2 regions of the Streptomyces sp. NPDC034103 genome follow, and region 1 is predicted to be linked to the other one. Evidence: riboswitches for the same ligand, from Rfam matches in the RefSeq annotation. Region 1 holds a riboswitch; the other holds the start of a gene.
What was found. A riboswitch is a leader RNA that binds a small molecule or an ion and turns the genes downstream of it on or off. The one in region 1 is predicted to bind glycine.
Positions count from the first base shown of each region.

Region 1 (11,555 bases):
GGCGATGCCCTGACCGACTTCGACCTCACCGAGCTGATCAATTTCCACAAGGAGAAGGGCGCGCTGGTCACCGTCTGTCTGACGCGTGTGCCCAACCCGCTGGAATTCGGTATCACCATCGTCGATGAGGAAGGCAAGGTGGAGCGCTTCCTGGAGAAGCCGACCTGGGGCCAGGTCTTCTCCGACACGGTGAACACCGGCATCTATGTGATGGAGCCCGAGGTCTTCGACTATGTCGAGGCCGATGTGCCGGTGGACTGGTCCGGCGATGTCTTCCCGCAGCTGATGAAGGAAGGCAAGCCGATCTATGGCTACATCGCCGAGGGGTACTGGGAGGACGTCGGTACCCACGAGAGCTATGTGAAGGCGCAGGCCGATGTCCTGGAGGGCAAGGTCGACGTCGACATCGACGGGTTCGAGCTGTCGCCGGGAGTATGGGTGGCAGAGGGTGCCGAGGTGCATCCCGACGCCGTTCTGCGCGGCCCGCTCTACATCGGGGACTACGCCAAGGTCGAGGCCGGGGCCGAAATCCGGGAACACACCGTGGTGGGTTCCAACGTGGTCGTCAAGAGCGGGGCGTTTCTGCACAAGGCCGTCGTGCACGACAACGTGTACGTCGGGCAGCAGAGCAATCTGCGCGGCTGTGTGGTCGGCAAGAACACCGATATCATGCGGGCGGCCAGGATCGAGGACGGCGCTGTCATCGGTGACGAGTGCCTGATCGGCGAAGAATCGATCATTCAGGGCAATGTGCGGGTCTACCCGTTCAAGACGATCGAGGCCGGCGCCTTCGTCAATACCTCGGTGATCTGGGAGTCCCGCGGGCAGGCGCATCTCTTCGGGGCGCGCGGTGTCTCGGGCATCCTGAACGTGGAGATCACTCCCGAGCTCGCGGTGCGCCTCGCCGGCGCCTATGCGACGACCCTGAAGAAGGGCTCCACCGTCACCACGGCGCGTGACCACTCCCGTGGTGCGCGTGCGCTGAAGCGGGCGGTCATCTCCGCGCTGCAGGCCAGCGCCATCGACGTACGGGACCTGGAGAACGTACCGCTGCCCGTTGCCCGCCAGCAGACCGCGCGGGGCAGTGCCGGCGGGATCATGATCCGGACCACTCCGGGGGTGCCGGACTCCGTCGACATCATGTTCTTCGACGGGCGGGGTGCGGACCTGTCGCAGGGCAGTCAGCGGAAGCTGGACCGGGTGTTCGCGCGACAGGAGTACCGGCGAGCCTTCCCTGGCGAGATCGGGGATCTGCACTTCCCGGCCAGCGTCTTCGACTCGTACACCGGATCGCTGTTGCGGAACGTCGACACGACGGGGATTGCCGAGTCCGGGCTGAAGGTCGTCGTCGACGCGTCGAACGGCAGTGCCGGACTGGTGTTGCCCAGCCTGCTGGGCAAGCTCGGGGTGGACTCGCTGACCGTCAACCCGGGTCTGGACGAGTCGCGGCCGACGGAGACGGGGGATGTGCGGCGCTCCGGGCTGGTGCGGCTCGGAGAGATCGTGGCGTCGTCGCGAGCCGCGTTCGGTGTGCGCTTCGACCCCGTCGGCGAGCGGCTGTCGCTGGTCGACGAGAAGGGGCGGATCATCGAGGACGACCGGGCGCTGCTCGTCATGCTCGACCTGGTGGCCGCGGAGCGTCGCAGTGGACGTGTGGCGCTGCCGGTGACCACCACGAGGATCGCCGAGCAGGTGGCGGCGTACCACGGGACGCAGGTGGAGTGGACGACCACGTCGCCCGATGACCTGACACGGGTCGGGCGCGATGAGTCGACCATCTTCGGCGGTGATGGCAAGGGCGGCTTCATCGTGCCGGAGTTCAGCAGCGTGTTCGACGGTACGGCGGCGTTCGTGCGCCTCATCGGGCTGGTGGCGCGGACGCAGCTCACGCTCAGCCAGATCGATGCGCGGATTCCGCGGGCGCATGTGCTCAAGCGGGATCTGGCGACTCCCTGGGCGGTCAAGGGCCTTGTCATGCGCCGGGTCGTGGAAGCGGCCGGGGATCGGTTCGTCGACACGACGGACGGTGTGCGGGTCGTGGAGACGGACGGGCGCTGGGTGATGGTGCTGCCCGACCCGGCCGAGGCGGTCACTCATCTCTGGGCGGAAGGTCCGGACGACGCCTCCGCGCAGGCCCTGCTGGACGAGTGGGCGGCGGTCGTGGACAGCGCCGGCCGCTGACGAACGCTGCACGCGTGCGTGCCGGACAGGTGTCCCCAAGGGCGCCTGTCCGGCACGTCGGTGGGGCCATTCGGAGGTAGCGGGCGCGACGTGCGACGATGTGCGGCATGCCGCAGCAGCCCCCCGTTCGGAGCACCCCCACGCGCCCCTCGCGCCCGGACGCGTCCATGTCGCTGCTCACCAACGTCATGGACCACAGCCTCGACGACGGGTACGCGGAAGCGGCCGAGCGGAAGCGGGCCGCGGGTGACGGCGGGCTGCCGAGGACCCTGCGGGCGAAGCTCGGGCTGGCCGCCGGACTGGTGCTCGCCGCCCTGGTCGTGACCGTCGGGGCGGCGCAGGCACGGGTGGCCGCTCCGGTCGTGGCCAAGGAGCGCGAGGAGCTCATCGACCGCATCGACGGGGAGACGGACGCGGCGGACAAGCTCGAGGACAGCGTCGACGCACTGCGTGACGACGTGAGCGCGCGGCAGCGCGAGGCGCTCAGGGACAGCGGTGGCAGCGGCCAGGCGGACCTCGTCGGCGTCCTGTCGGGGGCCACGGCGGTGCACGGTCCCGGCGTCAAGCTGGTCGTGAACGACGCCAAGGCGTCCACCACCGGCGGGGACGGCGACCCGCGCGAGACCTCCGGGTTCTCCGACACCGGGCGGGTGCGGGACCGGGACATGCAGCGCGTGGTCAACGGACTGTGGGAGTCGGGCGCCGAGGCCATCTCGATCAACGGGCAGCGGCTCACGGCCCTGTCGGCGATCAGAGCCGCGGGTGACGCGATACTGGTCGACAACAGGCCGCTGGTGCCGCCGTACACGGTGCTGGCGGTGGGGGACGGGCAACGGTTGAGCACCACGTTCCAGAACAGTGCCGACGGGTTGTATCTGCACGCCCTCCAGGAGAACTACGGCATCCGGACGAGCATCTCCGCGGAGGGTGACCTCCGGCTGCCCGCAGCACCGAGTGTGATCGTTCGTACAGCACAGCCGAGAACTGAGAAGGGCACATCGTGATCGCCGTACTGGGCCTCGTCGTGGGAGTCGTGGCCGGCCTGTTGGTCCGGCCTGAGGTTCCGGCGGTCGTCGAGCCTTACCTGCCGATCGCCGTCGTCGCGGCGCTGGATGCCGTGTTCGGTGGTCTGCGGGCCATGCTCGACGGCATCTTCGACGACAAGGTCTTCGTGGTGTCGTTCCTGTCGAACGTGGTCGTCGCCGCGCTGATCGTGTTCCTGGGCGACAAGTTGGGCGTGGGAGCCCAGCTCTCGACGGGTGTCGTGGTCGTCCTCGGTATCCGTATCTTCTCCAACGCCGCGGCGATCCGCCGGCACGTGTTCCGGGCGTGACACCGATGAGCAACCAGGACGAGACGTCGGAGAACCCGCTGCGCAAGGAACTGCCCGAGGAGGTGCCCCCGACGGCCCCCGAGGCCGCCGAGCCCGCCGAGCCGGCCGCGGTGCGGGAGCCGGAGCGGGAGCCCGGTCTGACCGGCCGCGAACGGCTCGTGCAGGGGCTGTGGCCGCCGCGGGTGACCCGGGCCCAACTCATCGTCGCGGTGCTGCTGTTCGGCCTCGGCTTCGGTCTGGCCGTGCAGGTGGCGTCGAACAGCGACGGCGACAGTGCCCTGCGCGGCGCACGCCAGGAAGATCTTGTTCGCATTCTCGATGAACTGGATGACCGTACTCAGCGTCTTGAGGACGAGAAGGCGGGCCTGGAGAAGCAGCGGGACGAGCTGGAGAACAGTTCGGACCAGGCGGAGGAGGCCCGCAAGCAGACGCTGGAGAAGGAGAGGCAGCTCGGCATCCTGGCGGGCACGGTGGCCGCGCAGGGGCCCGGCATCACGATGACGATCGACGACACGAAGGGGACGGTCGAGGCCGACATGCTGCTCGACGCGATCCAGGAGCTGCGTGCGGCGGGCGCCGAGGCGATCCAGGTGAACGGGGTGCGGGTGGTCGCGAACACCTATCTCACCGACTCGGACAAGAGCGTGAGCGTCGACGGGAACAAGATCAACGCGCCCTATCGTTTCCAGGTCATCGGCAAGCCGCAGGATCTCGAACCGGCGCTCAACATCCCTGGAGGCGTGGTGCAGACTCTTGAGAAGGAGCAGGCCACCGTGACCGTCGAGCGGTCTGCCAAGATCGTCGTGGACGCCTTGCGAGCGGCGAAGCAGCCTGACTACGCTCGGTCGTCCTCCCGGTGAACCGCGGGTGCATGCGGGACGTCCGGCCAGGGCATGAGGTTGCGGGGGGTCGGCGCACCGATTGGGTGGTGCGTGGTGGAAACTGTCAGGTGGATACGGACGTTGTCAGGATGTCCGGGTCGGCCGGTGTATGCAGTCAGGGTTCGTCCTGCCCCACGGGCGGGTCTGTTTCGGTCAAGGGGAATCGCCCGTGAAGTTGTTTGCGAAGTTGTTCGGCAAGAGCGCGCGAGAGGGCAGCGACAACGCCAACGCGACCGCTCGTCATCGCGCACAGCCCGACGCGGAGGGCCAGCGCCCGTTGTTCCGGGACCAGCTGGGTGGCGACGTTCCCGGAGGTCAGGGCGCGCCGTCTGTTGACCCTGCGCAGTCCGGCGGCATAGGTTTCGGGCAACCGTCGACCTCGAGTACGGGTGGAGAGTTTTCCATGTCGGCCCTGGTGTGTACGAGGTGCGGTAACCGCAACGCGGAGAACAGCCGCTTCTGCTCCAACTGCGGCGCTCCGCTGCGGGGCACGGCCGAGCGGCCGTCCGAGACGACCTCCACGATCTCCATCTCCGGTCTCGAGGCCTACGACGCCGAGGCGACCGGCCAGACGCAGATGCCCATGCTCTCCCCGGAGGCGCAGGCGGCCGTCGACGCGCTGCCGCTGGGCTCCGCCCTCCTGGTGGTGCGCCGCGGACCGAACTCGGGCAGCCGGTTCCTGCTGGACGGTGACCTGACCACCGCCGGGCGTCACCCGCAGAGTGACATCTTCCTGGACGACGTGACGGTCTCGCGTCGGCATGTGGAGTTCCGTCGCCAGCCGGACGGTTCGTTCACGGTGAGCGATGTCGGCAGTCTCAACGGCACCTATGTGAACCGTGAGCGCATCGACTCGGTGCCGCTGCACAACGGCGACGAGGTGCAGATCGGCAAGTACCGGCTGGTCTTCTACGCGAGCCAGCGGGGCTACTGACCCGCCCCCGGGCTCCGTCCGGGGGGAGACCCCCAGGGAAGATCCATGCTTCAAACACCGAGCGGCGGTGCCCGGGACGGTGCCGCCGCCACGGACAGTGGGCTGATGAGTATCGGCACGGTGCTGAACGTGCTGCGTGACGAGTTCCCCGAGGTCACCATCTCCAAGATCCGCTTCCTGGAGTCCGAGGGGCTGATCGAGCCGCGTCGAACGCCCTCGGGGTACCGCAAGTTCAGCGCCCAGGACGTCCAGCGCCTCGGTCACGTCCTGAGGATGCAGCGGGACCACTACCTGCCGCTCAAGGTGATCCGAGAGCACCTGGACGCCATGGAGCGCGGTGAGGCCGTAGCGCTGCCCGTCGTGGGGCGGCAGCGGGACGGAGAGACGCCGTCCGAGCCCGCGGAGGCGCCCACCGCGGCACGGATCGGACGGTCCGAGCTGCTCGCCGCGGCCGAGATCGGTGAGCGGGAGCTGGAGGAGTGGGAGTCGTACGGGCTCATCGCCCCGCTGCCGGACGGCGCGTACGACGCGGAGGCGGTCACCGTGGCGGCGCTCGTCGCGGAGCTCGGGCGCTTCGGGATCGAGCCGCGGCATCTGCGCGCGATGAAGGCCGCGGCCGACCGTCAGGCCGGGCTGGTGGACCAGGTGGTGGCCCCGCTGAGGCGGCACCGCAATCCGCAGACCAGGGCACACGCGGAAGCCCGTACGAAGGAACTGGCGGGGCTCACGGTGAGGCTGCACGCGGCCCTGGTGCGGACCGCCCTCGGTGTGCGTCTGCCCTGAGGTCCCCGGATGCCGGATCCGTCACCCGTTTCCTGCCCGACTACCCAAACATCCCGGGCACGGCCTAGGGTTGCTGTGTGAACGAGCTCGATGTCGTAGGTGTCCGGGTCGAAATGCCCTCCAACCAACCGATCGTGCTCCTGCGTGAAGTGGGAGGCGACCGCTACCTCCCCATCTGGATCGGGCCGGGGGAGGCGACGGCGATCGCTTTCGCCCAGCAGGGCATGGCCCCCGCACGACCGCTGACCCACGACCTGTTCAAGGACGTGCTGGAGGCCGTCGGCCAGGAGCTCACCGAAGTGCGCATCACGGACCTGCGTGAGGGCGTCTTCTACGCGGAGCTGGTCTTCGCCAGCGGCGTCGAGGTGAGCGCCCGCCCCTCCGACGCCATAGCGCTGGCGCTGCGCACCGGGACGCCGATCTACGGCAGTGACGGTGTGCTCGACGACGCGGGCATCGCGATCCCGGACGAGCAGGAGGACGAGGTGGAGAAGTTCCGCGAGTTCCTCGACCAGATCTCCCCCGAGGATTTCGGCACGAGCAGCCAGTGAGGCGTCTGCGGCCCCGCGGATCGAGGTCCGTGGGGCCGGTGGTGTCCGGTGACCGGTGAAATGCCGGCATTTGCCACCGGCGCGTGAGAGCGTCCTGCGGCCCGCCTCGAGCGCATTCGGCTAGCCTTTCCCCGCGGCGGGGTGCGGGAAACCACTCCTTGGGTGATTATCACTCGGCGTGCCGAGTGTGGCGATCGTTGACGCACCCCTGGTGACTGCCTACCGTCGAGAAGGCAGGTCAAGGACGGAGGTCGGCGTGAGAAGCAGCGGCGACGGTACGGCTGGGGGAGCTCCGGGGCGCAGTCTCGGAGCCGGCGGTCCGTACCCGCTTCACAGCAGCGCGGCCGACCGTGTTCCGCAGCGACCGGCAGCCGTGCCGACCAGCGGCGGAGGGGCGACGTCCATGGCGTCCGAGGAGATCGGCTACCGCGGGCCGACGGCCTGCGCGGCCGCCGGCATCACCTACCGGCAACTGGACTACTGGGCGCGCACCGGGCTCGTGGAGCCGAGTGTGCGGCCCGCGTACGGCTCGGGGACGCAGCGCCTGTACAGCTTTCGGGACGTCGTCGTCCTGAAGATCGTCAAGCGGTTCCTGGACACCGGGGTGTCCCTGCAGAACATCCGCACCGCCGTGCAGCACCTGCGGGAGCGCGGGTTCCGGGACCTGGAGCGCATGACGCTGATGAGCGACGGCGCCACGGTCTACGAGTGCACCTCACCGGACGAGGTCCACGCGCTGCTCCAGGGCGGCCAGGGGATCTTCGGTATCGCCGTGGGTGTCGTGTGGCGGGACGTGGAGAGCGCGCTGTCGCAGCTGCACGGGGAGCGGATCGACACCGGCGAGACCCTGGTCGGGCCCAACCCGGCGGACGAGCTGGCGCGTCGGCGCAACCGGGCGGTCTGAGGGCCGCTCCGTCCTCGCGACGGGGCATTGTCAGTGGCGTAGGGCAGCATCGGAGATGTGAGAACCGCGCCCACGATCCTGCATCTCGACATGGATGCCTTCTTCGCCTCGGCGGAGCAGGCGTCCAAGCCGAGTCTGCGCGGGAAGGCCGTCGTGGTGGGCGGGCTGGGGCCGCGCGGGGTGGTGGCCACGGCGTCGTACGAGGCGCGGGTGTTCGGTGTGCACTCCGCGATGCCGATGGCGCAGGCGCGGCGGCTCGTGCCGAACGCCGCGTACCTGGTGCCGCGCTTCGAGTTCTACGGGTCGATCAGCGAGCAGGTGATGGGGCTGCTGCGGGAGCTGTCGCCGCTGGTGGAGCCGCTGAGCCTCGACGAGGCGTTCGTGGACCTGGAGGCCGGGGGGACGGCCTGGGACGAGGAGTCGGCGCGGCTGGCCGGGACGAAGCTGCGCGCCGACATACGGGCCGTCACCGGGCTCACGGGGTCGGTCGGGCTCGCCGCCTCCAAGATGCTCGCGAAGATCGCCTCGGAGCAGGGCAAGCCGGACGGGCTGGTGGTCATCGATCCGGGGACCGAGCGGGCCATGCTCGGGCCCATGTCGGTGCGGATCCTGCCGGGGGTGGGGCCGGCCACCGGGGACCATCTGCGGCGGGCCGGGATCCACACGGTCGAGGAGATCGTGGAGGCGGGCGAGGACGAGCTCGTACGGCTGCTCGGGAAGGCCCATGGGCACGGGCTGTACGCGATGGCGATGGCGTACGACGAGCGGCCCGTGGTGGCGGAGCGGGAGACCAAGTCCGTGTCGGTCGAGGACACCTACGACGTGGACATCCATGACCGGCTGCGGGTGGGCCTTGAGGTGCAGCGGCTGGCGGACCGGTGCGTGCGGCGGTTGCGGGGGGCAGGGTTGTCGGGGCGGACAATCGTGCTGAAGGTGCGGCGGTACGACTTCTCCACGTTGACCCGGTCCGAGACGTTGCGGGGGCCCACCGACGACCCTGCTGTGGTGCGGGAGGCCGCGGCCCGGTTGCTGGACTCCGTGGACACGACCGGGGGTGTGCGCTTGCTGGGGGTCGGGGTGAGCGGGCTCGCCGACTACACGCAGGAGGACCTGTTCGCCCAGGCCGCCGGGGAACGGGAGCTCGCGCAGGAGGAGCCGCAGGAGGAAGGCGCCGAAGCGGAGGTGGCGGTGCCGGTCGAGCGGCGGTGGGTCTCGGGACACGACGTGCGGCACGAGGAGTTCGGGCACGGATGGGTGCAGGGCAGTGGGCTGGGGCGGGTGACGGTGCGGTTCGAGACGCCGGACTCTCCGCCCGGGCGGGTGCGGACGTTCTCCGTGGACGACCCCGCGTTGTCCGTGGCCGAGCCGTTGCCGCTGGTGTCCGTCGTGTGCGGTGCGTCGGGCCCTTTGCCGGATGCGAGGCGAGGCGCGTGATGTCGGGCCGTTCCGTCGGCGGAGGTGTCAGGCTTCCGCGTCCTCCGTGCCCGCCAGCTTGCCGAAGTCGTGGTCCGGGAAGGGGGGCGGTGGGGCCACGTCCAGGCCGTAGTGGTGGTAGAGCTGGAGTTCCTGGTCGGGGGAGAGGTGGCGGCCTACACCGAAATCGGGGGCGTCCTTGATCAGGGCTCGTTCGAAGGGGACCCTCAGCGTGCCCTCGACCAACTCGCTGGGCTCCAGGGGGACGAAGGCGTCCCTGCTGAACAGGCCGGTGCGTATGGCCGCCCACTCGGGTTGGCCGGTGGCGTCGTCGAGGTAGATCTCGTCGATCGTGCCGATCTTGGTGCCGTTGCGGTCGAAGGCCTTGCGGCCGATCAGGTTCCGCGGATCGATGTCGGTCTGCACGGGCCCTCCACGTGGTCGCGGCTCGCTTCATCCGTAAGCACTACGAAAGAGCAGTTTGGTGACTGTGGCCACTCGAGGGGATCTCGAGGGAGCCGCGTTGACCTCGCTGCTAGGCTGACAAGCGGCTGCCGACCCTGTGCGGGAGAGTCCTCCGGACACCGTTCGGGGGCGCCGAAGGAGCAAATCCTCCCCGGAATCTCTCAGGCACACGTACCGCACGGACGAGGCCACTCTGGAAAGCAGGGCGGGTGCATGGCTTCCGCTCTCACCGACGGTGAAAGCCGGGAGCCTTCGGGGTCCCGGTGAAGCTCTCAGGTTGAGATGACAGAGGGGGAGGCCGTCCGGGTACCCGCACCGTGGTGCCCGTCGAAGGTCGTGTCAGACCAGGAGGCCTCCGTAATGACCGCCCATCGCACTCCGCTCACCGAACTCGAACAGGGGATCCCGTTCGAGCAGCGCCACATCGGGCCCGACCAGGAGGCGCGGGCCAAGATGCTCGCGCAGGTCGGTTACGGCTCGCTGGACGAGCTCACCGCCGCCGCGGTGCCGGATGTGATCAAGAACGCCGACGCGCTCGACCTGCCGGGCGCGCGTACCGAGGCCGAGGTGCTCGCCGAGCTCCGTTCGCTCGCCGACCGCAACCAGGTGCTCGGTTCCATGATCGGGCTCGGGTACTACGGGACCTTCACGCCGCCCGTGATCCTGCGGAACGTGATGGAGAACCCAGCCTGGTACACGGCCTACACGCCGTACCAGCCCGAGATCTCGCAGGGGCGGCTCGAGGCCCTGCTCAACTTCCAGACCATGGTCGCGGAACTGACCGGACTGCCCACCTCCGGTGCCTCGCTGCTCGACGAGAGCACGGCGGCCGCCGAGGCGATGTCGCTGTCCCGGCGCATGGGCAAGAACAAGAAGGGGCTCTTCCTGGTCGACGCGGACGCCCTTCCGCAGACCATCGCCGTGATCGAGACCCGTGCCGAGCCGACCGGTGTGGAGGTCGTGGTCGCCGACCTCAGCGACGGCATTCCGGCCGAGATCGCCCAGCGTGAGATCAACGGCGTGCTCGTCCAGTACCCCGGCGCATCCGGTGCCGTACGGGACCTGGGGCCCCTGATCGAGCAGGCCCACGAGCTGGGCGCCCTGGTCACCGTCGCCGCGGACCTGCTCGCGCTGACGCTGCTGAAGTCGCCCGGGGAACTCGGCGCCGACATCGCGGTCGGGACCACCCAGCGCTTCGGTGTGCCGATGGGCTTCGGCGGACCGCACGCCGGCTACATGGCGGTGCGCGAGAAGTTCGCGCGCAGCCTGCCCGGACGTCTCGTCGGCGTCTCCGTGGACGCGGACGGGCACAAGGCGTACCGGCTGGCCCTGCAGACCCGTGAGCAGCACATCCGCCGCGAGAAGGCCACCAGCAACATCTGCACCGCGCAGGTGCTGCTCGCCGTCATGGCCGGCATGTACGCCGTCTACCACGGCCCCGACGGTCTGAAGGACATCGCGCGGCGCACCCACCGCTACGCGAACATCCTCGCCGCGGGGCTCGTCGCCGGCGGTGTCGAGGTCGTGCACGGCGCCTACTTCGACACGGTCACCGCGCGGGTGCCGGGCCGGGCCGCCGAGGTCGTCGCCGCGGCGCGCGAGAACGGCGTCAACCTGCACCTCGTGGACGCCGACCGGGTCTCCCTCTCCTGCGACGAGACCACCACGCGCGATCAGCTGAGCGTCGTATGGACGGCGTTCGGGGTCGAGGCCGACATCGAGGCGCTCGACGCCGGTGCCGAGGACACCCTGCCCGAGGCGCTGCTGCGCGGCGACGACTTCCTGACCCACCCGGTCTTCCGTCGGCACCGGTCCGAGACGGCGATGCTGCGGTACCTGCGCAGGCTGGCCGACCGGGACTACGCGCTCGACCGCGGCATGATCCCGCTGGGCTCCTGCACGATGAAGCTCAACGCGACCACCGAGATGGAGCCGGTCACCTGGCCCGAGTTCGGTCAGCTGCACCCCTTCGCGCCCGCCGAGCAGGCGCAGGGCTACCTCACGCTCATCCGGGAGCTGGAGGAACGTCTCGCCGAGGTCACCGGGTACGACAAGGTCAGCCTCCAGCCCAACGCCGGGTCGCAGGGGGAGCTGGCCGGGCTGCTCGCCG
Region 1 is NZ_JBVISS010000012.1:1,319-12,873, forward strand. Features, by position in the region: gene ACZ56U_RS26270 (sugar phosphate nucleotidyltransferase) at 1-2,181, shown strand, start outside; gene ACZ56U_RS26275 (DUF881 domain-containing protein) at 2,280-3,185, shown strand; gene ACZ56U_RS26280 (small basic family protein) at 3,182-3,514, shown strand; gene ACZ56U_RS26285 (DUF881 domain-containing protein) at 3,520-4,374, shown strand; gene ACZ56U_RS26290 (FHA domain-containing protein) at 4,436-5,329, shown strand; gene ftsR (transcriptional regulator FtsR) at 5,375-6,112, shown strand; gene ACZ56U_RS26300 (bifunctional nuclease family protein) at 6,190-6,663, shown strand; gene ACZ56U_RS26305 (MerR family transcriptional regulator) at 6,920-7,567, shown strand; partial or broken gene ACZ56U_RS26310 (DNA polymerase IV) at 7,625-9,113, shown strand; gene ACZ56U_RS26315 (PRC-barrel domain-containing protein) at 9,029-9,406, opposite strand; glycine riboswitch at 9,536-9,632, shown strand; gene gcvP (aminomethyl-transferring glycine dehydrogenase) at 9,806-11,555, shown strand, end outside.

Region 2 (11,555 bases), on a different contig from region 1:
GCAGCATGTGCTCGACCGTGCCGGTCGCGGTGCCGGTGCCGCTGGCGCTCACGTCGTCCGCCCCTTCGGGAAATCTGCGTATTCGGAAACAGCTTAAGCGTTGGGAGCCCGGGGCTTGCGTGGTCTGCGGGGTGCGGGTCGTGGTGGGCCGGTCGCACGGTTTCCCGTGCCCTCAGGAGGTTGCGAAGCCCTGGGGGTAGAAGGGACGTACCTTTTGACGCATCCAGTGGCCCACCGGGTCGTCCGCCACGTCCAGCAGGACCAGGTTCACCGGCCACGGGACCGGTGTGCGGCCCAGGGCCCGGCCGAGGGCGTCCATCGGGAGGGTACGCAAGTCGCCCTCCCACCGGGAGAGCTCGACGCCCACGAACATCACGGGGTCGGCCGTCTCGATCGCGGCGAGGCAGCGGCGGGCCGTCAGGACCACGCCGGTCGCGGCGAACTCGGCGGAGGCGGTGGCGAGGAAGTCGACCGGGTCGTCCTTCCAGTCGGGCTCGTAGAGCTTGACGCGGCCACCGGTGTTGGGACCGTCCAGCGGGGTGCGGCCCATGCGGCACAGCTCGGCGACGGCGGCGGGCGGCAGCGGGACGCCGACCACGCCGTCCGGGTTCACGGCGATGCCGACCTGCGGGGGCAGGCCGCGGGCGAACTCCACGGCGGGCGCGACGGTGTACGCCATGTGCCCGCCGGCGACCTGCCGGAACTGTTCCTCGGAGCTGAAGACGGGGACGAACGCCTGGCCGCCGATCTCCATGGTGGGCAGGTCCAGGGGGCCGCTGTGCGGGCCGCCGCCGTTGGGCAGCGGGACCCAGACGAAGCTGCGGCCCAGGACCTCGATGATCCGGCCGCCCGCCGCGGGTATGCCGAGGGAGGCCGAGAGGACCTCCTCCAGCTCGTTGCCGGGCCAGCCGCTGCCGTGCGGATGGGGGTGTGCCTGTGCCGGGAATGCCATCTGTCCGTCCGCCTGCCGAGAACCGCCGCCTGGGGCCTGCCTGTGGCTGAAAAGGCTAGCGGGTACGCCGACCGCCGATGCCCGGCCGTACCCGCGAAGCCGCTGCGACGCCGGACCTCCGGTGCCTGACCGTGCCCGACCGTGGACCTCAGCCCCTGAAGCCGAAGCGGCGCCGGACCCACCAGTGCCCGACCGCGGCCTCAGCCCGTTTAAGCCGCTGCGGCGCCAGACCCGCCGGTGCCCGACCGCGGCCTCAACACCCGCTGGAGCCGAAGCGGGGCCGGACCGCCGGTGCCCGGCCGCGGCTCTCAGCCCGTGAAGCCGATGCGGCGCAGGGTGTTCGCCGCGTCTCGGTCGAGCAGTACCGCGGAACCCACGCCCTGGGGCAGGTCGCCCTCGGCCACGGAGCGGATCAGGCGGGCGGCGGCCGTGCGGTGGCGCAGGAAGGCGTACGTCGAGACGCCCCGGCCGCGCTCGCGCTGGCCGGCCAGCGCGGTGTCCGGGGTGACGTCGAGGAGCAGCAGGTGCAGGGTGCCGCCGCGGCGCCGGGCCGCGCGGGCCAGCCAGCCGCGCACCCAGGACTGCGTGCCGCAGTCGTGCACCACGACGCCCTCACCGGAGCGCAGGGCGCGGTACAGGCCGAGGTAGTGGGCGGCCCGGACGAGCGGGCGGTAGACGGCGTACGGCAGGAAGCGGGGCACCCGCTCGTCCCAGCGGTCGCGGGTGTCCTGGGAGTCGACGCGCAGGCCCTTGACCGCCCGCTTCATCAGGGTGGACTTGCCGCTGCCGGGCAGTCCGGTGATCACGACGAGGTCGGCCGGGGCGAAGAGCAGGGCATGCGGGCTGTGTCCGGCGCGCTCGCGCAGGTCGCGGACGACCGGCCGCGGTGCGCACGTCTCCCGGGCCGTCTCGCGGAGCGTCTCCGGGAGCGGGGCGGCCGGCTGCGCGGGCAGCGCGACGGCCGAGGTGCCGGCGTACGCAGAGGTCCTGTTCACCGTGATCGTCCTCCCCTGGAGTGGGTCACGAGTTCCCCTCCCCGTCGAGTGTAAAGAGAAGGTAATCCGCGACGCCTCCTGTTTCCGTCCGCTTCTCGCTACAGGCCTGCTACAGGGTGCCTTTCGTGTCCGTGGAGCCCGAGCGGCCCCCGGGGGGAGCCACCCCTGCCGCCCCGGACGGATGCGTGCAATGATGTCCGCGCCAACTGCATACCGGCCGTTTGAATCCGCGCGGGAGAGTTCCGGGCCGTACGTCCTCGTACGAGTGCCCGGGCGCCGAAGGAGCAAGTCCCTCCCTTGAATCTCTCAGGCCCCGTTACCGCGCGGGCGAGGCACATCTGAAAAGCGAGCCGCCCTCCGGCGGTTCCACCCAAGGTGCAAGTCATGTCCCCTACGGTCATGGCGAACCTCTCAGGTTCCGATGACAGATGGGGAGGAACGACCTCGCCTGTCATGCCTTGGGAGACATCCGTCCGATGAGCACTGAACCCCGCCTGACCGCGCTCGATGCCCTGCATCGCTCGCTCGGCGCGACGATGACCGACTTCGCCGGCTGGGACATGCCCCTGCGCTACGGCTCCGAGCGCGACGAGCACAACGCCGTGCGCACGAGGGCCGGTCTCTTCGACCTCTCCCACATGGGCGAGATCACGGTGACCGGACCGCAGGCCGCCGCCCTGCTGAACTACGCCCTGGTCGGCAACATCGCCTCCGTGGGCGTCGGCCGCGCCCGCTACACCATGATCTGCCGCGAGGACGGCGGCATCCTGGACGACCTGATCGTCTACCGGCTCGACGAGACCGAGTACATGGTCGTCGCCAACGCCTCCAACGCCCAGGTCGTCCTGGACGCGCTGGTCGAGCGCGCGGCCGGCTTCGACGCCGAGGTCCGCGACGACCGGGACGCGTACGCGCTGATCGCGGTCCAGGGCCCGGAGTCCCCCGGCATCGTGAAGTCCCTCACCGACGCCGACCTCGACGGCCTGAAGTACTACGCCGGCCTGCCCGGCACCGTCGCGGGCGTCCCGGCCCTGATCGCGCGCACCGGCTACACCGGCGAGGACGGCTTCGAGCTGTTCGTGAAGCCCGAGCACGCCGTGGAGCTGTGGCAGGCCCTCACCAAGGCGGGCGAGGGCGTCGGCCTGGTCCCCTGCGGACTGTCCTGCCGGGACACCCTGCGCCTGGAGGCGGGCATGCCGCTGTACGGGCACGAGCTGACGACCGAGCTGACGCCCTTCGACGCCGGGCTCGGCCGGGTGGTGAAGTTCGAGAAGGAGGGCGACTTCGTGGGCCGCGCGGCCCTGCGCGAGGCCGCCGAGGACTCCAACCACGATCCGCGCGTCCTCGTCGGCCTGGTCGCCGAGGGCCGCCGCGTCCCGCGCGCCGGGTACGCCGTGGTCGCGGACGGCGAGGTGATCGGCGAGGTCACCTCCGGCGCCCCCTCCCCGACGCTGGGCAAGCCGATCGCGATGGCCTACGTCGACGCCGCGCACGCCGCGCCGGGCACCCCCGGGGTCGGTGTGGACATCCGGGGCGCGCACGAGCCCTACGAGGTCGTGGCTCTCCCGTTCTACAAGCGCCAGAAGTAGACACTGGGCGCAGGGGCCCGCTCCCGCGTGACCCTGCGCACATTCGCGCTGCTCACGCGCGTTTTCCGCACTCCCCGGCATTCACCATCACCCGCGTACAGGAGAATTCAGGCCATGAGCAACCCCCAGCAGCTGCGGTACAGCAAGGAGCACGAGTGGCTGTCGGGCGCCGAGGACGGCGTCTCGACGGTCGGCATCACGGAGCACGCGGCCAACGCGCTCGGCGATGTGGTCTTCGTCCAGCTCCCGGAGGTCGGTGACTCGGTGTCCGCGGGCGAGACCTGCGGCGAGCTGGAGTCGACCAAGTCGGTCTCCGACCTGTACTCCCCCGTCTCCGGTGAGGTCACCGAGGTCAACGAGGACGTCGTCAACGACCCGTCGCTGGTGAACTCCGCCCCCTTCGAGGGCGGCTGGCTGTTCAAGGTACGTGTCACGGAGGAGCCGGCCGACCTGCTCTCCGCCGACGAGTACACCGCCTTTTCCGCCGGCTGAGGAGTCGTACACCTGATGTCCGCACTGAACACGCCCCTGCACGAGCTCGACCCGGAGATCGCCGCGGCGGTCGACGCCGAGCTGAACCGTCAGCAGTCCACGCTCGAGATGATCGCCTCGGAGAACTTCGCTCCGCTGGCGGTCATGGAGGCCCAGGGCTCGGTCCTGACCAACAAGTACGCCGAGGGCTACCCGGGCCGCCGCTACTACGGCGGCTGCGAGCACGTCGACGTCGCCGAGCAGATCGCCATCGACCGGATCAAGGAGCTGTTCGGCGCCGAGTACGCCAACGTCCAGCCCCACTCCGGTGCCTCCGCCAACCAGGCCGCGCTGTTCGCGCTGGCCCAGCCCGGCGACACCATCCTCGGCCTGGACCTGGCGCACGGCGGCCACCTCACGCACGGTATGCGGCTGAACTTCTCCGGCAAGCAGTTCAACGTGGTCGCCTACCACGTGGACGACGCCGGCCTGGTCGACATGGCCGAGGTCGAGCGGCTCGCCAAGGAGCATCGCCCGAAGGTGATCATCGCGGGCTGGTCGGCGTACCCCCGCCAGCTGGACTTCGCCGAGTTCCGCCGGATCGCCGACGAGGTCGAGGCGTACCTGTGGGTCGACATGGCGCACTTCGCCGGTCTGGTCGCGGCGGGGCTGCACCCGAACCCGGTGGAGCACGCGGACGTCGTCACCTCCACGACCCACAAGACCCTCGGCGGCCCGCGCGGCGGGATCATCCTGGCGCGGAAGGAGTTCGCGAAGAAGCTGAACTCCTCGGTCTTCCCGGGCTTCCAGGGCGGTCCGCTGGAGCACGTGATCGCGGCCAAGGCGGTCTCCTTCAAGGTCGCCGCGAGCGAGGAGTTCAAGGAGCGCCAGCGGCGTACTGTGGAGGGGGCGCGGATCCTCGCCGAGCGGCTGACGGCCGAGGACGCCCGTGCGGCCGGGGTGAACGTCCTGTCCGGCGGCACCGACGTGCACCTGATCCTGGTGGACCTGCGCGAGTCCGAGCTGGACGGCCAGCAGGCCGAGGACCGTCTCCACGAGGTCGGCATCACGGTCAACCGCAACGCCGTCCCGAACGACCCGCGTCCGCCGATGGTCACCTCGGGCCTGCGGATCGGCACGCCCGCCCTCGCCACCCGCGGCTTCACGGCCGAGGACTTCGCCGAGGTCGCGGACGTGATCGCGTCGGCACTGAAGCCGTCGTACGACGTCGAGGCCCTCAAGGCGCGGGTGACGGCGCTGGCCGACAAGCACCCGCTGTACCCCGGCCTGAACAAGTAGTTCCCCGGTGGGGGCACCCGACGACGTGTGCCCCCACCCCTCAGCAAGGAGTTCCCGTGGCCATCTCGGTCTTCGACCTGTTCTCGATCGGCATCGGCCCGTCGAGCTCGCACACGGTCGGCCCGATGCGTGCGGCCCGCATCTTCGCCCACCGACTGCGCAACGAGGGCCTGCTGCCCGCCGTCGCCTCGGTCCGCTCGGAGCTCTACGGCTCCCTGGGCGCGACCGGTCATGGTCACGGCACCCCGAAGGCGGTGCTGCTGGGACTTGAGGGAGCCTCCCCCCGCACGGTCGACGTAGAGGGGGCGGACGACCGGGTCGCGGCGATCAAGGACACGGGGCTGCTGAACCTGCTCGGCGAGCACGAGATCCCGTTCTCCTTCGACGACGACCTGGTCCTGCACCGCCGCAAGGCCCTGCCGTACCACGCCAACGGCATGACGCTGTGGGCGTACGACGCGGCCGGTGCCGAGCTGCTGTCGAAGACGTACTACTCGGTCGGCGGCGGCTTCGTCGTCGACGAGGACGCGGTCGGCGAGGACCGGATCAAGCTGGACGACACGGTCCTGAAGTACCCCTTCCGCACGGGCGACGAGCTGCTGCGTCTGACGAAGGAGACGGGCCTGTCGATCTCCGCGCTGATGCTGGAGAACGAGCGCGCCTGGCGCACCGAGGACGAGATCCGCGCCGGTCTGCTGGAGATCTGGCAGGTCATGCGGGCCTGCGTCTCGCGGGGCATGTCGCGCGAGGGCATCCTGCCGGGCGGCCTGCGGGTCAAGCGCCGCGCCGCCGTCACGGCCCGCCAACTGCGCGCGGAGGGCGACCCGTTGGCGCACGCGATGGAGTGGATCACGCTCTACGCGATGGCGGTGAACGAGGAGAACGCCGCGGGCGGCCGTGTCGTGACCGCCCCGACGAACGGCGCGGCGGGCATCATCCCGGCGGTCCTGCACTACTACATCAACTTCGTGCCCGGCGCCGACGAGGACGGCGTGGTCCGCTTCCTGCTGGCCGCCGGCGCGATCGGCATGCTCTTCAAGGAGAACGCCTCCATCTCCGGCGCCGAGGTCGGCTGCCAGGGCGAGGTGGGCTCGGCCTGCTCGATGGCGGCGGGCGCGCTGGCCGAGGTCCTCGGCGGCTCCCCCGAGCAGGTGGAGAACGCGGCCGAGATCGGCATGGAGCACAACCTGGGTCTGACGTGCGACCCCGTCGGCGGGCTCGTGCAGATCCCCTGCATCGAGCGCAACGGCATGGCCGCGGTGAAGGCGGTCACGGCGGCGCGGATGGCGATGCGCGGGGACGGCTCGCACAAGGTGTCCCTCGACAAGGTCATCAAGACCATGAAGGAGACCGGCGCGGACATGTCGGTGAAGTACAAGGAGACCGCGCGCGGCGGGCTCGCGGTGAACATCATCGAGTGCTGAGGGGCGCCGGGTTCACCGGCTCACCAGGGTGGCCAGCAGGGCCAGGAGGGTCGCCACCACCCCCAGGAACGCCGCGCCGGCCCGGCTGAGCGCGCCCGGCACGCCGGCACCGTCCAGCCGGGCCAGCGCCCCGGCGACGCAGGCCACCAGGAAGGCGACCACGAACACGGTCACCAGCACCAGCGCCACCAGCGTGTCCCTCGTCGTCAGCGTCACCGCGCGACCCCTCTTCTCACCGACCGTCCGACCCGGCTGACCCGGGCCGCCGGGTCACCTTCGCCGTTTCGATGTTCGGCGCGGTACGGACGGTCCAAGATGAACGTCTGCGAACGCTGCGGACGGAGATCTCGGTTGACCAAAGAGGAGGCGCTGGACCGGCTGTGCACCCTCCTGCGGGACACCCGGGCCAGGCGCCGGATGACCCTGATATCGGTGGCCCTGCGCTCCGGGCTCGGCCGGACCACGGTTAGCCAGGCGTTCAACGGCCGTACCGTCCCCAGCGAGGGCACCCTGGTCGCGCTCGCGGAGGCGCTCGGGCTCGACCCCGACGAGTTGCTGCGGCTGCGGCGCATGTGCCTCGGCCCGGTGAAGACGGCCCACACCGAGGGGCTCTCCCCGCAGGACATCGCCTTCGAGGCCCGCTACCGGAAGTACCTCAAGCAGCGCCACAGCAGCCTCACCGTGGTGGGCCTGGATCTGCGCGGTCCGGCTCAGGCCCGATGGCCCCTGGACGCCGCCTACTTGAGCCTGGAACTCGCCGAACGGGACGTCGGCTGGCACTTCGACGGCTTCGGCACCGCCCAGCAGCGGATCGAGCGGGCGGAACTCGCCCTGTCGGGTGCCCGGCGGACCCTGATCCGGGGCCTGGCCGGCAGCGGCAAGACGACGTTGCTCCAGTGGCTGGCCTGCACCACCGCCACCGGGCAACTCCCCGAGCCTCTGGCGGAGTTGCACTCCGCCATCGCGTTCGTGCTGCCGTTGCGCACCCTGGGGCGGCGTGGTGACCTGCCCGCGCCCGGGGAGTATCTGACGGCCGTCGGATGCCCGTTCCACGCCGCTCAGCCGGAGGGCTGGGCGGACCGGGTGCTGTCCTCGGGGCGCGGGCTGATCCTCGTGGACGGCCTGGACGAGGTGCCGAAGGCCATGCGGGAACGCACCGGGCAGTGGCTGCGGGGCCTGGTCGCGGCGTACGGGCGCTCCCGGATCGTCGTCACCACCCGCCCCAACGCGGTGCCCGACGCGTGGCTCGGGGACGCGCAGTTCCGCGAACTGACGGTCCGCCCGATGAGCCGTACCGATGTCGGTGTCTTCGTCTCCCGCTGGCACGCCGCCGCCAAGGCGGACGCCTCCACCACCGAGGTCCGGGCTCATCTGGACACGCTGGAGACGATGTTGCGGGACAAGGTGCGGGCCAAGCGGGATCTGGCGCTGCTCACCACGACACCGCTGCTGTGCGCCCTGGTGTGCGCGCTGCACCGGGACCGTCGCGGGCAACTCCCGCACGACAGGATGGAGTTGTACGCGGCGGCGTTGTCGATGCTGCTGATCCGGCGGGACCAGGAGCGCGAGGTGATCGCGCCCGAGGGGATCGAGCTGAGCGAGCGGCAGAGCATCCAGCTGCTCCAGAAGCTCGCCTACTGGCTCGTCCGCAACGGGCAGACCGAACTGGCCCGCACGACCGCCGAGTCACTGATCGCCGAAGCCCTCCCCCTCATGCCGTCGGTGCGCGAGCAGGGGGACGCGTCGGCCATCCTGAACCATCTGCTGGGCCGCACGGGTCTGTTGCGCGCGCCCACGCTGGACACGGTGGACTTCGTGCACCGCACCTTCCAGGACTATCTGGGCGCCAAGGCCGCCGTGGAGGCCAAGGACCTCCCGATGCTGGCCAACAACGCGCACGACGAGCAGTGGGAGGACGTCATCCGCATGGCGGTCGCGCACGCGCGGCCCGACGAACGGGCGGACCTGCTGAACCGGATCATGGACCGCTCGGACTCCGCGACCCGGTTCGGCACCCGGCTGACGCTGCTGGCCCTGGCCTGCCTCCAGCACGCGACCGAGTTGTCGGTGTCCGTGCGCACCGAGATCGAGGCCCGGGCCGACGACCACATCCCGCCGCGGTCCCTGCCCGAGGCGGACGCCCTCGCGCAGGTGGGTCCGGTCGTCCTCGACCTGCTGCCGGAGCCGGCCGCACTGGCCGAGGACGAACGGGAGCCGGCGATCTGGGCGGCGCAGCAGATCGGCGGCGACGCGGCACTCGCCTACCTGAAGGGGTTCGGCGCGCTCCCCGCGACCGCTGTCGGGCACCGGCTGGCCCTGAACTGGGCCCGCTTCGACCCGCACGAGTACGTGTCCGAGATCCTCCGGCCGCTCGCGGAGCCCTGTGAGCTGATCCAGGTCGACGACAGTCGTCAGGTGGAGGCGCTGGACGCCCTGGAGGTCACGGGGGTCCACTTCCGGGGTGCCCACAGCCGTGACGAGCTCGCCCGGTTCACGCATGCCCCGAAGCTCACCTCCCTCGTACTGGGCGGCGGTACGGCGATCACCGACTTCGGCTGGCTGTCGCGGTACGCGGGCCTGGAGGAGCTGACCCTCTACGGCCTGCCCCACATCACGCACCTCAACGGCCTCCAGGGCACCGGGGTGACCCACCTGGGCATCGAGGACATGTCGCCCCGGCTGGACTTCGGCGCGCTCGCCTGGCTGACCTCGCTGCGCAGCCTGTCGCTGAACACCGCGATCCCCTACCTCGACCTGGCCGGGCTGCTCGGCCATCACGGACTGCGCTCCCTCACCCTCGGCGGCCGGCTCGCGACGGAGGAGCCGATGAGCGGGCTCTCCCGCTGGTCGCAGCTGGAGCACCTCGGGCTGCCGGCCTCGTGGTTCCTGGCCGCGCTGGGCGAGGTGGCGAGCCTGCCGAGGCTGACGGAACTCCAGCTGAACCACGTGGACCTGCACGACCGGGACCTGGCCGACGCACGGAGCCTGGACCGTGTCACCCAGGCGTTCCTGACCCGGGTGACCGGCACCACGCTGGGGCCCGTCGGCCGGCTCCTGCCCGGTGTGCGCTCGCTCACCGTCAGCGCCGGAAGCCACGGCCAGGTGCTGGACGTGACGGCACTCGCCGACCACCCCGCCCTGCGCGTGCTCACCCTCACCGACTTCGCCCGTGTCGTCGGCGCCGAGGCGCTCTCGGACCGCGTGCTGCGGATCCGCCCGCGCTCGCGTCCCGCCCGGGCGCCGCGGGGACCGAGCCGTGCACCCTCCGCCCGGCGGCCCGAGGCCTAGGGTATGGGTGCTGCAACTCCTGTACCCCCACCGGCACTTCAGGGAGTCCCCATGCTGCGCGGCATCGACGTGAGCTCCTTCCAGCCCTCCTCCTACGACACCGACGGCCTGTCCTTCGTCTTCATCAAGGCGACGGAGGGCCGCACCTACACCAACCCCAGGCTGGCGGCCCAGACGAGGACGGCCCGTGACGCCGGTCTGGTCGTCGGCTTCTACCACTTCCTCTGGCCGGGCAACCTCACCGCCCAGGCGGAGTACTTCGTGGGCAAGGCCCCGGAGCGGGCGGGCGACATCCTCGCGGTGGACTGGGAGACGACCGGGGAGGGAACCCACGCGAGCAACGCCGAGAAGGACAGCTTCATACGCAAGGTGAAGGCGCTGCGCCCGAACCACCGGGTCCTGCTCTACTGCAACCGCAACTACTGGCTGGACATCGACAGGACGTCGTACGCCGGGGACGGTCTCTGGATCGCCGACTACGTGACGGCGGGCAAGCCCCGCATCAAGGCGGCGTGGCGCTTCCACCAGTACACGGACGACCCGGTGGACAAGGACGTGGCCGACTTCGCGAGCAGGGCCGCGCTGCGCGACTGGGCCGGGGGCAGCTGACCTCGCCCTCCTCGTCGTAAGCTCCGACCTGCGGCGCAGCAGCGGCCGCGTCGCAGAGGGGAGCTTCGTCATGGGTGGGTCGGTCGCCGCGGTCAGCAGCAGTGGGACGTACTCGTTCACCAAGCCGAACCGGGAGAGCATCACCCTGCTCGTCGGCCTCGGGGTGGAGGGGGACATACACGCCGGGCAGACGGTGAAGCATCGGTTCCGGATGCGGAAGGACCCTTCGCAGCCGAATCTGCGGCAGGTGCACCTCATCCACGAGGAGTTGTTCGAGGAGGTGCGTCAGGCCGGGTTCGAGGTCGGTGCCGGTGAGCTCGGGGAGAACGTCACCACGCGCGGGATCGATCTGCTGGGGCTGCCCGCCGGGACGCGGCTGCGCCTCGGCGAGCGGGCCGTGGTCGAGGTGACCGGGCTGCGGAACCCGTGTGCGCAGATCGACGGCTTCCAGAAGGGGCTGATGAAGCAGGTGGTCGGGCGGGACGCCGACGGCACGCCACGGTTCAGGTCCGGGATCATGAGCGTCGTCGTCGAGGGCGGCGTCGTGCGGCCCGGGGACGCCGTCGAGGTGGAGCTGCCCGACGGGCCGCACGTGCCGCTCGAGATCGTCTGACCTCGGGCGGGTCTCAGGCGCGGAACTCCGGTGTGCGCTCGGGGCTCGCCTGCGCCAGTGCCTTCGTGACCGCCTCGACGCCGTCCCGCAGCCCGTACACCGGTGTGTTCGGCTGCTGGCGCCAGGACTCGTCGAGGCCGCCCGCGTCGACGGTGTCGAAGCCGAGTTCGTCGATGAGGGCGCGGACCTTCGCCTTGGCGGCCTCGTCGTCGCCCGCGACCGGGAGCGCCTGGCGGTCGGGGGCACCGGCCGGGCGGTGCCGGTCCAGGATGTCCTGGGCGTAGGTGCCGTTGAAGGCCTTGATCACGGGGTGGC
Region 2 is NZ_JBVISS010000005.1:85,691-97,245, forward strand. Features, by position in the region: gene ACZ56U_RS12160 (enhanced serine sensitivity protein SseB C-terminal domain-containing protein) at 1-52, opposite strand, end outside; gene ACZ56U_RS12165 (enhanced serine sensitivity protein SseB) at 173-952, opposite strand; gene ACZ56U_RS12170 (AAA family ATPase) at 1,261-1,947, opposite strand; glycine riboswitch at 2,170-2,279, shown strand; glycine riboswitch at 2,280-2,385, shown strand; gene gcvT (glycine cleavage system aminomethyltransferase GcvT) at 2,424-3,536, shown strand; gene gcvH (glycine cleavage system protein GcvH) at 3,651-4,028, shown strand; gene glyA (serine hydroxymethyltransferase) at 4,044-5,306, shown strand; gene ACZ56U_RS12190 (L-serine ammonia-lyase) at 5,363-6,730, shown strand; gene ACZ56U_RS12195 (hypothetical protein) at 6,743-6,946, opposite strand; gene ACZ56U_RS12200 (NACHT domain-containing protein) at 7,082-10,018, shown strand; gene ACZ56U_RS12205 (glycoside hydrolase family 25 protein) at 10,070-10,627, shown strand; gene ACZ56U_RS12210 (MOSC domain-containing protein) at 10,698-11,240, shown strand; gene ACZ56U_RS12215 (NADPH-dependent F420 reductase) at 11,254-11,555, opposite strand, start outside.
Region 2: it holds a riboswitch for glycine, as region 1 does, so the genes downstream of both, gcvT (glycine cleavage system aminomethyltransferase GcvT) here and gcvP (aminomethyl-transferring glycine dehydrogenase) in region 1, are expected to answer to the same signal.